3 regions of the Pseudomonas sp. HY13-MNA-CIBAN-0226 genome follow, and region 3 is predicted to be linked to each of the others. Evidence: riboswitches for the same ligand, from Rfam matches in the RefSeq annotation. Region 3 holds a riboswitch; each other region holds the start of a gene.
What was found. A riboswitch is a leader RNA that binds a small molecule or an ion and turns the genes downstream of it on or off. The one in region 3 is predicted to bind cobalamin.
Positions count from the first base shown of each region.

Region 1: another riboswitch for cobalamin. It lies ahead of cobW (cobalamin biosynthesis protein CobW); the one in region 3 lies ahead of cobO (cob(I)yrinic acid a,c-diamide adenosyltransferase).
Region 2: another riboswitch for cobalamin. It lies ahead of AAEZ05_RS21590 (ABC transporter substrate-binding protein); the one in region 3 lies ahead of cobO (cob(I)yrinic acid a,c-diamide adenosyltransferase).

Region 1 is NZ_JBEOPS010000004.1:254,779-259,736, reverse strand. It holds gene cobM (precorrin-4 C(11)-methyltransferase) at 1-382, opposite strand, end outside; gene AAEZ05_RS06570 (cobalamin biosynthesis protein) at 463-876, opposite strand; gene AAEZ05_RS06565 (CbtA family protein) at 873-1,580, opposite strand; gene AAEZ05_RS06560 (CbtB domain-containing protein) at 1,592-1,783, opposite strand; cobalamin riboswitch at 1,903-2,131, opposite strand; cobalamin riboswitch at 2,324-2,537, shown strand; gene cobW (cobalamin biosynthesis protein CobW) at 2,638-3,699, shown strand; gene cobN (cobaltochelatase subunit CobN) at 3,703-4,958, shown strand, end outside.
Region 2 is NZ_JBEOPS010000020.1:125,009-129,966, reverse strand. It holds gene AAEZ05_RS21600 (ABC transporter ATP-binding protein) at 1-190, opposite strand, end outside; gene AAEZ05_RS21595 (FecCD family ABC transporter permease) at 187-1,203, opposite strand; gene AAEZ05_RS21590 (ABC transporter substrate-binding protein) at 1,200-2,213, opposite strand; cobalamin riboswitch at 2,358-2,552, opposite strand; gene AAEZ05_RS21585 (VOC family protein) at 2,739-3,140, shown strand; gene cahR (transcriptional regulator CahA) at 3,171-4,148, opposite strand; gene gabP (GABA permease) at 4,256-4,958, opposite strand, start outside.
Region 3 is NZ_JBEOPS010000031.1:27,787-32,744, forward strand. It holds gene bluB (5,6-dimethylbenzimidazole synthase) at 1-461, opposite strand, end outside; gene AAEZ05_RS26445 (cobyrinic acid a,c-diamide synthase CobB) at 458-1,786, opposite strand; gene cobO (cob(I)yrinic acid a,c-diamide adenosyltransferase) at 1,783-2,394, opposite strand; cobalamin riboswitch at 2,476-2,710, opposite strand; gene AAEZ05_RS26455 (PQQ-dependent sugar dehydrogenase) at 2,840-4,153, shown strand; gene AAEZ05_RS26460 (C40 family peptidase) at 4,194-4,736, opposite strand; gene AAEZ05_RS26465 (C40 family peptidase) at 4,902-4,958, opposite strand, start outside.

The DNA of each region.
Region 1 (4,958 bases), on a different contig from region 3:
CGTCCGGCAGGGTCAATTCAGCACCCAACAGCGCGGCACAGGCTGCCGTGGCCGTCACCCCGGGAATGATCTCAAAAGGGATACCCAGCTCGCGCAGGTGGCGAATCTGCTCGCCGATGGCGCCATACAGGCTCGGATCGCCGGAATGCACCCGCGCCACATCCTGGCCCTTGGCGTGGGCAGCCTTGATCAGTTCGATGATCTGTTCCAGGTGCAATTCGGCACTGTTGACCACCTGTTCAGCATGATGGCCTTCGAGCACGGCGGCGGGCACCAGCGAGCCGGCGTAAATGATGACGGCGCAGCTGCGAATCAGGCGCTGGCCTTTGACGGTGATCAGTTCCGGGTCGCCGGGGCCGGCGCCGATGAAGTAAACGGTCATCGTCGTATCCTGTGAAAAAGCGACATGGGCAGGCTTCAGATGAAGATTGCTCATGATCAGGCATGGGATTATCGGGGATTCTAAACGGCGCGGGCCAATGCGAGGGTGGCCTGGGCGTATTTTTGTCGTGAAATCAAGAGTATTGCCGGGGTGCGGGCTAACTGTTCGGCCAGGGCGAGGGCAGCGCTTTCAGCGATTCCATAGCAGCCGGTACGTTCGAAAGCGATGTCCGAGTGATGGCTGAGCTGGCCCTGATACCTGGCCAGTGCCTCACTGCTGAAAAACTGCACCTCAAGCCCAAGCTGGACGCCGAGCTCAATCAGGCCTGGCTCTTCTCGCTTGAGGTCAATGCTCGCCAGGGCACTGATCTGCTCGAGCTCGATAGAGTGGGCCTGCAGCGCCTGGTCCAGCAGCGCCCGCAGCGTGCTGAGAGGGCAGCCACGCTGGCAGCCAAGGCCGACGACCAGCGTCGGCACTTTGCCAGCTTGGGTCATGCCGGGTATTGATCAGGATTTTTGCGCCGGAACAGCCAGGCGCTGATCAGGCCCAGTGCCAGCCAGAACGCCACGTTGGTCAACTGTGAGGCAATCTTGAACTGGGTTTCCAATGCCTCTGGCGCGAGCATCGAATGCACCTGGGGTTGTGGTGCTCCGATCACGTGTGGCACGGCCAGGATCGCCACGCCAAGGACCTTCATCAGCCAGTGACGGCTGAAGACGATCAACGCAATACCGACCGCTGTGGAAGCGGCTGTACCCATCCACCAGATCTGCCGTTGAGTCAGGTCCGCCGCTGCAGTGCCCGGCAATTCAGGGGGCAGGCCGAGGGTTGGCGCCAGGACGAAGGTCGCGTAGCCGGCCAGGCCCCAGAGCAGGCCCTGGGACGTGCGAGTTGGCGCGCGCAGGGTGTAGAGGCCGGCCAGCATCAGCGCGAAACCCACGGCGACTACCAGGTTGCCGCCAGTGGTCGACAGCAGGCGCTGCCAACCGTTTTCCGGTTCCCAGGCTTCAGCGTCGTGGCTGTGCGCTGCGGTAGCGCCGGCTGCGTGTTCGTGGATTTGAACCGTGGCAGGTTCGGATTGTTCGTAGGTTTCCGCCTGCAGAATCAGCGGAGAGACCCAGAGGCTTTGCAGCAGGGTCAGCAGCAGGGCGGCCAGCAACCCGGTAAAACCTGCGGTTTGCGCGATACGCTTGATCATCTGGGCAGGTCTCAGTGGCACGGGAACGCGGAGCTGTGACGGGTATCGTGCGCCGCGTTGTGCACCGCCTCAATGTGCGAGAAACCGGCGAAATACACCAGGCCGGCGCCCAGGATCGACGCGAAAACAGCGGCGGTCAGGCGTTGGGTCAGGGTCGTGGTACTGCTGGTGGTACGGCTACCGGTGGTGCTGATGGTCGACATGGCGCTTCCCTCTGGTCTGTCAGCGGGGTTATGGAGCGCATGGAAAACTCCTGCGAACGGGCACGCCGAAGCTCAAACAGCGCCCGCCCACCGCGGGTTTGTTGGTCAGCGAACCTGATGTTCGCCATGCGTTGCGGGCCGGTCTCCGGGCTCGCGAGGGGTGCGGGCTTGCGCCTGTACCTGCAAGAGTCGCCTTCCCATGCCGTACTGCTGGCACAGTGGATCTGACTCTTCGCTCGCTTACCGTTGCGGGGGCAGCACCGGACTGACATGAGCTTCTAGTAAAGCACATGATTCACCGGTTTCCCGTTTCACCCTGTGAAGGGCACCCGTAACAAGTTGCGTAGGAGAGCATGAGGCGGGGTTTGGCGTCAATTGGCAGAGGTTCTCAATTGGGGGTCGGCCCCGGTAGGAGCTGCCGGAGGCTGCGATCTTTTGATCTGGCTGTTTGACAGACACAATCAACTGATCGCAACCTTCGGCAGCTCCTGCAGGGGATAGCGTTTACCGCAGGAGCATTGACCCGCCCCGATACCATGCGTAGCCTTGCGCTTTCGAGGTTCTTCGGCGTTGGCCGAAGCTAAGAAGGGAACGCGGTCAATGCCGCGGCTGCCCCCGCAACTGTGAACGGTGATGTTCGCTGCCACGCCACTGCAAGCCCTGTACAACGGGTTCGCGGGAAGGCGCAGCGAATGCCAGGCTGCATGCCCGGCACGCCGTCAGCCAGGAGACCTGCCTCGATACAGATTCTCACTACAACCGGGCGGGGTGATCCGGTGGCGAACTCTCCCGCGCGCGCTTCAGTCGCAGCGATTGTCGTCCCGTATGCCCGCCACCTTGCCAAAGGGCATCCGATGAAAACACTGGCCAAACTTCCCGTCACCATCGTTACCGGCTTCCTTGGCTCGGGCAAGACCACCTTGCTGCGGCACATGCTCGACAACGCCCAGGGCCGGCGCATCGCGGTCATCGTCAACGAATTTGGCGAACTGGGTATCGATGGCGAAATCCTCAAGCAGTGCTCCATCGGTTGCACTGAAGAAGAAGCCAGCGGCCGCGTCTATGAACTGGCCAACGGATGCCTGTGCTGCACCGTCCAGGAAGAGTTCTTCCCGGTGATGCGCGAGTTGGTGGCCCGTCGCGCCGACCTCGACCACATCCTGATTGAAACCTCCGGGCTGGCCCTGCCCAAGCCCCTGGTGCAAGCCTTCCAGTGGCCGGAAATCCGCAGCGCCTGCACCGTCGACGCCGTGATCACCGTGGTCGACAGTCCGGCCGTGGCGGCGGGCACCTTTGCTGCGTTCCCTGACCAGGTTGACGCCCAGCGCAAACTCGACCCGAACCTGGATCACGAATCGCCACTGCACGAACTGTTCGCCGACCAGTTGGCCAGCGCCGACCTGGTCATCCTCAACAAGGCCGACCTGATCAGCCCGCAAGACCTGGCCCGGGTGCGCCTGGAAGTCGCCGAGGAACTGCCGCCGGCGGTCAAGGTCATCGAAGCCAGTAGCGGTCGTGTGCCCCTGGACGTGCTGATTGGCCTGGGTGCCGGTTCCGAAGAACACATCGACAGCCGTCACAGCCATCACGATCATCACCACGAAGGTGAAGACGATCACGATCACGACGCCTTCGATTCGATCTCCATCGAACTGCCCCAGGCGGATGAAAGCCTGCTGCTGGACGCCCTGACGCAACTGGTAGTCAAGCACGGCATCCTTCGGGTCAAGGGTTTCGCAGCTATTGCGAACAAACCGATGCGCCTGCTGATCCAAGGCGTGGGCACGCGTTTCGACAAGCATTTCGACCGTCAGTGGGGCGCCGATGAAGCGCGCACCACCCGCCTGGTGCTGATCGGCCAGGAGCTGGACGCCGCCCAACTCGAAGCACAACTGCGCGCCGCGCTCAGCGTATAAGCCATGCACCTGCTCAGGACCCAGCCCGGCGGTTTCGTTTCGGATGACAATATTGCCGATCTTGGACAGACCCCTGCTGAGCTGGTGATCCTGTGCAGCGGCGACTCCAGCCTGGCGTTGCTCGCCGAAGCCGCGCAACAGTTGCCCGACGACTATCCAAGCGTGCGCCTGGCCAACCCGATGCAGGTGCAGAATCATGCCTCGGTCGACCTGTATGTCGATGAAGTGCTACGCCATGCCAAGGTGATTCTGATCTCGCTGCACGGCGGCATCGCCTATTGGCGTTATGGCGTCGAGCGCCTGGTGCAATTGTCCGAACGTGGCGTGCAACTGATTCTGGTGCCAGGCGATGACCGTCCCGACCCGGAACTCAGCGACCTCAGTACCGTGGGCGCCGAAGACCGCGACCGGCTCTGGCAGTTTCTACGCCAGGGCGGTCTGGGCAATGCCCTGGATTTCTTTCGCTGCCTGGCCAGTCGTTGGCTGGAACGCGACTACCCCTGGGCGGAGCCGCAGGCTTTGCCGCGCACGGCGATCTACCATCCGCAGCGAAGCCCAGCTGTACTAGCCGATTGGCAAGCCGACTGGCAGGCCGGGCAGCCCGTGGCCGCCGTGCTGTTTTATCGCTCGCACCTGCAGGCGGCCAATACCGCCTTCATCGATATTTTCTGCCAGCGCCTGCAGGCGGCTGGGTTGAACCCGCTGCCGATTGCCGTGGCCAGCCTGAAAGAACCCGGCTGCCTGGCGGTGGTCGAGGACTGGCTGGACGAAGTCAGCGCCTCGGTAATTCTCAACACTACCGGCTTTGCCCAGTCGAGTCCCGAAGCGCCGCATATCCGGCCGTTTCGCCGCAATATTCCGGTGATCCAGGCCATTTGCGCCCAGGATAACGAGGCCGGTTGGCAAGCCAGCGACCAGGGTCTCGGCCCGCGGGACCTGGCCATGCACATTGCGCTGCCGGAACTGGACGGGCGGATCATCAGCCGACCGATCAGCTTCAAGGACCTGGCGTGGCGCAGCGAGCGCAGCCAGTCGGACGTGGTGTGCTACCGCGCGCAGCCCGAACGAATGGATTTCGTCGCTGAACTGGCGCGGAGTTGGACCGATCTGGCCCGAGTACCCAACCGCGAAAAACGCATTGCGCTGATCCTGGCCAACTACCCGACCCGCGATGGTCGCATCGGCAATGGCGTCGGGCTCGATACGCCGGCGGCGGCGCTGAATATCCTGCGCGCGCTGCGCCAGGAAGGTTATCCGCT
Region 2 (4,958 bases), on a different contig from region 3:
CTTCGCCCCGGGACGGCTCGCGTACCCCGGCGAGCAACTTGAGCAAGGTCGATTTACCAGAGCCATTGGGCCCGACGATGCCCAGCGTTTCCCCGCGTTGAATGTGCAGATCGATGTCGTGCAACAACTGCACCTCGCGGACATCGAACCCCAGCCCGGCGCAGCTCAATACCAACGCTTCGCCGCTCATCGGGCATTCCTCCGCCCGACCAGGATCAACGCAAACACCGGTGCGCCCACCAGAGCGGTGATGACCCCGACCGGAATCACCTGGCCCTTGATCAACGTCCTCGACAACACATCTGCCGCGATCAGGAACAGCGCGCCACCCAGCGCGCTGGCAGGCAGCAAGCGGGCGTGACGGGTGCCCAGCAACAGGCGCACGGCATGGGGAATGACCAGCCCGACAAAACCGATGGAGCCGACGATCGACACCATTACGGCCGTCACCAGCGCCGCGCTGCCCACCAATATGAACTGCACCCGGCGCACCGGGATACCAAGGGAGGCTGCGGAATCGACCCCGAACGTGAACGCGTCCAGCGCCCGCCGGTGCCACAGGCACACCGCCAGGCCAAGCAGGGCCACGGGCACCGATAACCACACCGACGGCCAGCGCACGCCACTGAGATTGCCCAGCAGCCAGAACAGGATGCCGCGAGCCTGTTCGGCACTGGCGGACTTGGTGATCAGGAACGCCGTCAGCGCGTTGAACAGTTGCGAGCCGGCAATGCCGGCCAGGATGATCTGCCCGGTGCCGCTGGACGATCCGCTGACCCGCGCCAGCAAAATCACCAGCACGAAGGCTGCGACAGCCCCGGCGAAAGCGCCGACGGATAACGAAATGGCCCCCGCGCCCAGCCCCAGCAACGCTACCAGAACCGCCCCTGTGGAAGCCCCGGCGGAGATACCCAGCAGGTAGGGATCGGCGAGTGGATTGCGCAGCAGTGATTGCAGGATCACCCCACAGGTGGCCAGGCCTGCACCGCAAGCCGCGGCCACCAGTGCCCGGGTCAGGCGGTAGTTCCAGACGATGCCTTCGTCGATCGGGTCGAGCACATGACCGGCTGCCCACAATTTGTTGGCCAATACCTGGAACACCACGCCCGGCTCGATCGGCGTTTCACCAATGGCCACGCCGGCGATCACCGCCAGCAGCAGTGTGACGAAGGCCAGCAGCGTGCGAATCAGCGTCCCGGTCATTTCGGCAAGTCGTAGCCGTTGATGGCGGTGGCCAGTGTTTCCAGGCCATCGAACATCCGCAGGCTGGCCTGCATCGCCATGGCGTCGAGGATGATGATGCGATTGTTTTTCACCGCGTCCATGTTGCGCGTGACCGGGTCACTGCGCAGGAAGGCCAGTTTCTTTTCGTGGTCGTCAGCCGGGAAGCGGCGCCGATCCATACGGGCAATCACCAGGAATGTCGGGTTGGCCTTGGCAATGGTTTCCCAGCCCACCGTTGGCCATTCTTCGTCGGACTGCACCACGTTGCGCACGCCCAGGGTGTTGAGCATGAAATCGGGAATGCCCTTGTGGCCGGCAACATAGGGGTCGATATCCAGGCTGGCGCTGGAGAACCAGAACAGCGCGCTGGTGTGCTTCAGGTCCTTGTTTTGCACCATGGCAATGGACTTCGCCAGGCTGGCCTTGAGCTCGGCGTTCAACTTCTCGCCACGCTCCTGCACATCGAAGATTGCCGCCAGCTGGCTGACGCTCTTGTACAGGCTGTCGATGCGAAACGCTTCGAGCCGCGTGCCGTCGGCGCCCACCAGGTTGTCCTTGGCTTCGCAGTCGGAAGGCATCAGGTAGGTGGGAATCTGCAACTCATGGAATTGTTCGCGGGTGCCGACTGCGCCTTGCGGGCCGACCATCCACTCCAGTTCCACTGCCACCAGCTGTGGCCGCTTGCCAATCACCGCCTCGAAGCTCGGCTCGTTGTCAGCCAGGCGCGGCACCTTGTCGTTCTCGGTCTTGTAGCGGCCCAGCACGTCGTTGAACCACAGCGAGGTGCCCACCAGCCGGTTGCTCAATCCCATGGCATAGAGCATTTCCGTGCCGGCCTGGCCGATGGTTACTGCTCGGCTCGGCGCCTGCTGGAACGTCAGCGTGCTGCCGCAGTTCTCCACGGTCAGGGGGTATTGCGTCGGTGCCGCCTGGGCGAGGGCGCAAAGACCCAGGCCCGTGCAGAGGGTGGCGAAGCGGGGCAGCAGCATGGGGCGATCTCCAGTTGAACCGTAAACGGAGCAGGGCAATACGGTCTGGAAACACATCATCGAACGCTGCCGCAAATGCAGTGCACTGCTGGTCACCAAGATGACCCGCGCGCCAAGGATGTCCTTCCCGGACACCCCGCCGGTTAGTGATTTGCTTGGCCGGCAGGTCTCCTGACTGGTGCGTCATCACCTGGCTCCGGCCTTCCCGGGAGCGATCCCAGTGGCAGTCGTGGAGCAGGCTCAGCACCTACAGTTGCGGGGGCAGTTCCGTTTGATGCTGCGCGAGCATCACGGATTCCCTATTAATCCCATGTGGAAACCGGCGGCGGCATGGTAGTCGATCCGGCTGCCCTTGGGGAACCCGCGTGCCCGATTCCCGCAGGCGCTGCGTAGGAGCTGCGTAGGAGCTGTCGAGTGCAACGAGGCTGCGATCTCTTGATCTTGCCTTTGCGCTAATCTCAGCAATCCAGCAATCCAGCAATCCAGCAATCCAGCAACAGCCCACTCCACCCCAGGAGCCCAGCCATGTTCAGCCACATTATCCTAGGCGCCCGCGATCTCGCCGCCATGACCACCTTCTACGACACGATCCTCCAACCCCTGGGCCTGGAGCGCATGCCCGACGAAAACGATGGCGGCCCACCGGGCTCGGGCTGGCAGTATCCGGGCAAGAGCTGGCCACAGTTCTTCATCCAGTTGCCCTACAACGGGTTACCGGCGAACTGGGGTAATGGCACCCAGGTCAGCTTTGCCTGCCGCTCGCGCGAGCAGGTGCAGGCCGCCTGGTCAGCGGCCATCGCCACAGGCGCGACGGATGAGGGCGCCCCCGGGATACGCGCGCATTACTCACCGGATTATTTCGGCGCCTATTGCAGGGATCCGGAGGGCAACAAATTGTGCTTTGTGCATGCGGATGGGTTGGAGTGAGAAGGCGTCAGTGCAGCCAACACAAGACGTCTAGTGCACCGCTACCTGCCGGCGCTCCCCCATCGGCGACAGACCAAAATAGCGGCTGTAGCACTTGGAGAAATGTGCCGGTGAAACGAAGCCGCACGCCAGGGCGACATCGCGGACCTGCGCCTCGCTACGCAGCAGCAACTGCCGGGCCCGGGACAGGCGCAGTTCCAGGTAGTACTGACTGGGTGTGCGCTTGAGGTGTTTGTGAAACAGTCGCTCCAGTTGCCGCACCGACACCTCGTTCAAGCGCGCCAGTTCTTCCAGCCCCAACGGCTCCTCGATGTTGGCTTCCATGATCGCCACAATCTGGCTGAGCTTGGGCTGGGAGGTGCCGAGCTTCTGCCGCAGCGGCACGCGCTGGCGTTCCTGGGCGCCTCGGGCGCGATCACACAACAGCAGTTCCGCGGCATGGGCGGCGATGTCCCGCCCGCCAGGTTCGCGAGCGATCAACTGCAACGTCATGTCCATGGCCGCCACTCCGCCGGAGCAGGTGTAGCGGTCGCGATCGAGTTCGAACAACTGGTTGGAAATGACGATCCCGGGAAAGCGCTCGCTCAGCGCCTCGTAGTCCTCCCAGTGGATCGTGCAGCGGTAACCCTTGAGCAGGTCAGCCCGGGCGAGCAAGTGGCTGCCGGTGCAGATGCCGCCCAAGGGCACCTGCAGATGCGCCAGTTTGCGCAGCCAGCCGAGCAACGGTCGGCTGCTGTGATTGGACACGATCGGGTTGGAGCCCACCACAAACAACATGTCGAGTTTCGGTGCGTCTTCGATCGAGTAATCGGGCAGGATGCGCATGCCGTTGCTGGCGGTGACCGGCTCCAGGCTGGCGGCGATGATCAGGGTGCGGTACATCGGCTGGCGGGCGGCCATGTTGGCCATGCGCAAGGTTTCCACGGCGGAGGCGAAGCCGATGGTGGTGAAGTTCTGGATGACCAGAAAACCCACGGTTTTCACTGGCCGTTGTTCGTAGGCAGACATGGACCATCCTCTTGTTCTGCGCTTGTACAAATAAAAAACCGGCCAGTTTCGTGGTGCGAAAGCGGCCGGAAAGAGGTGAGCGGGGGGCAGCTTGACGCTGTTTGACCTCAGGCGTTGCGGGTTTCAGCAGGTGCTGGCGCAGGACGTTTCCTGGAGTTGAAAATCGCGCCCATGCACACGATGGACAGGGTCAGCGCACCGGTCGCCAGCACTTCCATGCGGTGCTGCGGCAGAATCAGCATGACGGTCAGGATGCTCAGAATGCACAAAATCACCAGGTAGCTGAGCCACGGGTAGAACCACATCTTGAAGACGATCGGGTGTCCCGAGGCGTTCATCTTGCGGCGCAATATCAGCTGCGACACGGCAATCGCCAGGTACACCAGCAAGGCCACGGCTCCGGAACTGGCCAGCAGGAAAGCGAACACCTCGTTGGGGGCAAAGTAATTCAGTGCCGTGGTCAGGAAGCCCACTGCGGTGCTGGCCAGCACGGCGATGTAGGGTACGCCGGAGCCTGAGGTTTTTTGCAGGATGCGCGGGCCGTCGCCCCGTTTGCTCAGGGAGTAGACCATGCGCGAGGCGGTATAGATGGCGGAGTTCAGGCAGCTGGCGACGGCAATCAGGACCACGATGTCGACGATCATCTTCGCGTGGGGAATGTTCATCAGCTCCAGCGCCCGTTGATACGAGCCCACTGTCACCAGCATCGGGTCATTCCAGGGAACGATGGAGATGATCAGGAACACCGAGACGATGTAGAAAATCCCCATTCGCCACACGACCGAGTTGGTCGCACGGGTGATCTGCTTC
Region 3 (4,958 bases):
ACCCAGCCCATGCCCAGCCCTTCGGCACGGGACGCCAGCCACAGGTTCTGGATGGCGCAGGACAACGAGGCGATGTCCATTTCCGGCAAGGTGCGCCGGCCGAAGATGTGGCGTTCGCGATCATCCATCAGCGCGGCGACCAGCACTTCGGCGCAGTCGTTGATGCCTTCGACTTTGAGCTTCATGAATTCGTCAGTGCGCTCGCCCAGGGCTTCGGCGGTACGGATCCGCTCTTCTTCCACCAGGCCCTGGATTTGAGCGCGCACAGTGCGATCGCTGATGCGCAGGAACCGCCAAGGCTGCATCAGGCCGACACTGGGGGCCTGGTGCGCGGCTTCGAGCAGGCGCCGCAGCAGCTCGGGCTCGACAGTGCCACCGCTGAAGTGGCGCATGTCGCGGCGTTCGGCGATGGCACGGTAGACCGCGTCGCGTTCGGCCTGACTGAATGTGGCGTCGGTCATGGCCTTTTCGCGAGCAAGGCGCCCTCTCGGTCAGGCAAAAACAGTGCAGCCACCGCCACCGGATTCGACGGAAAATAAAAGTGCACATAAGAAGCCGTCATCCGCCCCTGACGATAAACCGCCTCCGCCCCACGTCCGCCATTCGGGCTCAGCCCACGGGCAATCGGTGCCAGCTCGGTGCTGGTCAGCGAGTGATGGTAGGTATGCCCACGTAACGCGCCCTCAGGCAGTTCCACCACCTGCAAGGCCAATGCAGCCAGGCGCTTTTGCATGACCGCATCTCCGGCCAGCAACCCCACCAGTTCGGCACGCGTGCCGTCGACGTCGGTCAACGAATCGAGCAGATAAAGCATCCCGCCGCACTCGGCCAGCAACGGTTTGCCCGCGCCATGGTGCGCGCGGATCGCCGCCAGCATCGAGGTATTGCCTGCCAACGCCGCATGGTGCAATTCCGGGTAACCGCCTGGCAGGTAAAGGCTGTCCGCCTCGGGCAAACTGGCATCACGAATAGGCGAGAAAAACCGCAACTCGGCGCCCATCGCCCGCAACAGGTCCAGGCTCGCACCGTAGGTAAATGCGAAGGCCTCATCACGGGCCACGGCGATACGTACGCCCGCGAGCAAGGGTTCGGCAACAACCAGATCAGGCGCGGCAAATTCCACCGCCGGGGGCAACGCTACCTCGCAACTGCTGGCCAAGGCGTTCGCCGCGGCATCCAGACGCAGGTCGAGGTCGTTCAATTCGCTGGCCTGCACCAGGCCGAGGTGACGACTGGGCAGCTCGATCCCGGTCTCCCGGGACAACGCGCCATACCAGCGCAACCCCTCAGTCAGGCTTCCTTCAAGCAACTGCGCATGGCGCAAGGTGCCCACGCGATTGGCCAGCACCCCGGCAAACGGCAAATCCGCCTGATAGCGCGCCAGCCCCAGAGCCAGGGCGCCAAAGGTCTGCGCCATGGCGGTGCCGTCGATCACCGCCAGCACCGGCACGCCAAAATGCCGCGCAAGGTCGGCACTGGAAGGCGTGCCGTCGAACAGCCCCATGACCCCTTCGATCAGGATCAGGTCCGCCTCGCCAGCGGCCTCCCACAAGAGGCGTCGACTGTCCTGCTCGCCGACCATCCACATGTCCAGTTGATAGACCGGCGCACCGCTGGCGCGCTCAAGGATCATCGGGTCGAGAAAGTCCGGGCCGCACTTGAACACGCGCACCTTGCGTCCCTGGTTGCGATGCAACCTGGCCAGCGCAGCGGTCACGGTGGTCTTGCCCTGACCGGAAGCCGGCGCTGCAATCAATACCGCCGGGCAACAGCGAGGCTGACTCACAATTCGACGCCTTTTTGCGCCTTGATCCCGGCCTGGAACGCGTGCTTGACCACGCCCATCTCGGTCACGGTGTCGGCCAGTTCAATCATCTCCGGCTTGGCACCGCGACCGGTCACCACCACGTGCTGCATGGGCGGACGAGCCTGCAAGTCACTGAGCACCTGATCGAGATCGAGATAACCGTGCTTGAGCGCGATGTTCAATTCATCCAGTACCACCAGGCCGATCGAGGGGTCACGCAGCAGTTCACGGGACACTGCCCACGCCGCTTCGGCGGCGGCGATATCGCGCTGGCGATCCTGGGTTTCCCAGGTGAAGCCTTCGCCCATCACATGAAACCGCACCTGCTCCGGGAAGCGTCGGAAAAACAACTCTTCGCCGGTGCTGTTGCGGCCCTTGATGAACTGCACCACACCGCACTGCATGCCATGGCCCATGGATCGCGCGAGCATGCCGAATGCCGAGCTGCTTTTGCCCTTGCCATTGCCGGTGAGCACCAGCAGCAAGCCGCATTCATTCGGCGAGTTGGCGATGCGTTCGTCGATCACGGCTTTTTTGCGCAACATGCGCGCCAGGTGACGTTCGTCACGATCGGGGGTATCAGTCATGGGGAAGCTCTCCGTTGGGGCTGGATAACGGCGGGCAGGCACAAGAATAGACGGCAAGAAGCCTGGCATCGCCCACCGTGATGCCGCTGGATGGATCAGGCCGGTCTCCGGGCTCATGAGCGGCTGATAGCCTGACTGCGCGCCTTCCCATCTCGATTGCTCGACACAGTGGCACAAGGCGCAGTCTTCACTCATTTACCGTTGCGGGGGCAGCGCCGGGATCATGATCAGTCTTTGCTCGAAAGCGACCACTCACCGGCTTCCCTGTTTCACCCTGTCGACGACGTCACAGGGCACCTGAAACAAGCCGCGAAGGTTAGAGGGTTGGGGGTGGAGCGTCAATTAAAGTCCGGCCTGCGGTGCTGAATTGATTTACCCCCGTTGAACCATCGCGCATTTGCGCTTCTCTACTAAACAGGTCAATGCATTCATAGGGAAGGTCAGCATGCGCAAGCCCCAGCTCGTTTTCGTCATCGCCCTCGCCGGAGGACTCGCCGCTTGCGGTGAAACTTCCAGCCTGCAAGTCTCTGACGGCACCGGTCCGTCACCCAAATTGCCAGAACCGAACAAGACCCTGATACCGACGGTGAACATCGCCCCGGCCATCGGCTGGCCGGACGGTACCAAGCCGACCGCTGCCGCCGGCACCCAGGTGGCCGCTTTCGCCGAAAGCCTCGACCACCCGCGCTGGCTGTATGTGCTGCCCAACGGTGATGTGCTGGTGGCTGAAACCAACGCCCCGCCAAAACCCGAGGATGGCAAAGGCATCAAGGGCTGGGTCATGAAAAAAGTCATGGGCCGCGCCGGTGCGGGCGTGCCCAGCCCGAACCGCATCACGCTGCTGCGGGACAAGGACCATGACGGCGTCGCCGAGACCCGCACGGTGTTTCTGGAGAATCTCAACTCGCCGTTTGGCATGACCCTGGTGGGCAACGACTTGTATGTCGCGGACACCGATCGGTTGCTGCGCTTCAACTATGAAAGCGGCGATACGACGATCAAGTCTCAGCCAATCAAGGTGGTCGACCTGCCGGGCGGTACGCTGAATCACCACTGGACCAAAAACGTCATTGCCAGCAAGGACGGCAGCAAGCTGTACGTCACGGTAGGATCGAACAGCAACGTCGCGGAAAACGGCATGGACCAGGAAGAAGGCCGCGCAGCTATCTGGGAAGTGGATCGTGCCACCGGCAATCACCGCATCTTCGCCTCCGGCCTGCGCAACCCGAACGGCATGGCCTGGGAACCCCAGACCGGCGCCCTGTGGACCGCTGTCAACGAACGTGACGAAATCGGCAGCGACCTGGTGCCGGACTACATCACATCGGTCAAGGACGGGGCGTTTTACGGCTGGCCTTACAGCTACTACGGCCAGCACGTGGATGTGCGCGTCGAGCCCCAGAATCCGGACCTGGTCGCCAAGGCCATTGCCCCTGATTACGCGGTCGGCCCCCATACCGCCTCTCTCGGCCTGACCTTCGCCGAAGGCAATACCTTGCCAGCGCAGTTCAAGGAAGGCGTTTTCATTGGCCAGCACGGTTCGTGGAACCGCAAACCGCACAGCGGCTACAAAGTGATCTTCGTGCCGTTCAACGCCGGCAAACCGACCGGGCAACCGATCGATGTGCTGAGCGGTTTCCTCAACGACGAGGAAAAAGCCATGGGCCGGCCGGTGGGTGTGGTGATCGATCAGCAGGGGGATTTGCTGGTGGCAGATGATGTAGGGAACAAGGTGTGGCGGGTATCGGCTACTCAGTAACGCTGCACGCCGAAACCTGTAGGGGCCGGCTTGCCGGCTCCTACGGATTGCGTGCCAGATGTTCCGGCTGCAACACGCGCTTGGCACTCAGATACGCTTTTTGCCAATAGGCCTTGGACAGGCTGTCCAGCTTGACCGTCCCACCCGTGGCAGGCGCATGCACAAAGCGCCCTTCGCCGACATAAATCCCGGCATGACTGACCTGGGAACCGCCATTGGTGGCGAAGAAAATCAGGTCGCCCGTCTGCAACCCTTCCTTGCCCACACTGGCCGCCTGCATCCCGATCATCTCGCGGGTCGTGCGCGGCAGCGTGATACCGGCGACATCGCGGTACACATAGCCGATCAGCCCACTGCAATCAAAACCGGCGTCTGGCGTATTGCCGCCCCAGCGGTAAGGCGTACCCACCAGACCCAGGGCGCGAAACAACACGTCTTCGGCTTCAGGGGAAAAGGGTTGGGCAGGACCAAAAACCAGGGGGGCGCGAATCACCGGTGCCGGAGCTGGCGGCGGAGTGCGGCTGGCACAGGCGCTGAGCAGCGCTGCGGCGATCAAGAGTACAAGGCGGGCCGACGTCTTCATATACAGAACACCCTGATCTGGCTGCGGCTGTTTCCACCGGAAGGGCAGAAAAGAAAACCGCCGGCGCAGTGCGCAGGCGGTCAGCCATCAATAATAGATCAGGATTCTAGACGCTATACAGCAAACTTCAAGTAAGACTTTAAGTTCACCTTACAAACTGTAGGTTTACTTGCGAGCAGTGACGATGGTCGGCGCCATCGCGAGTGCTCGCTTGGCCTCAAT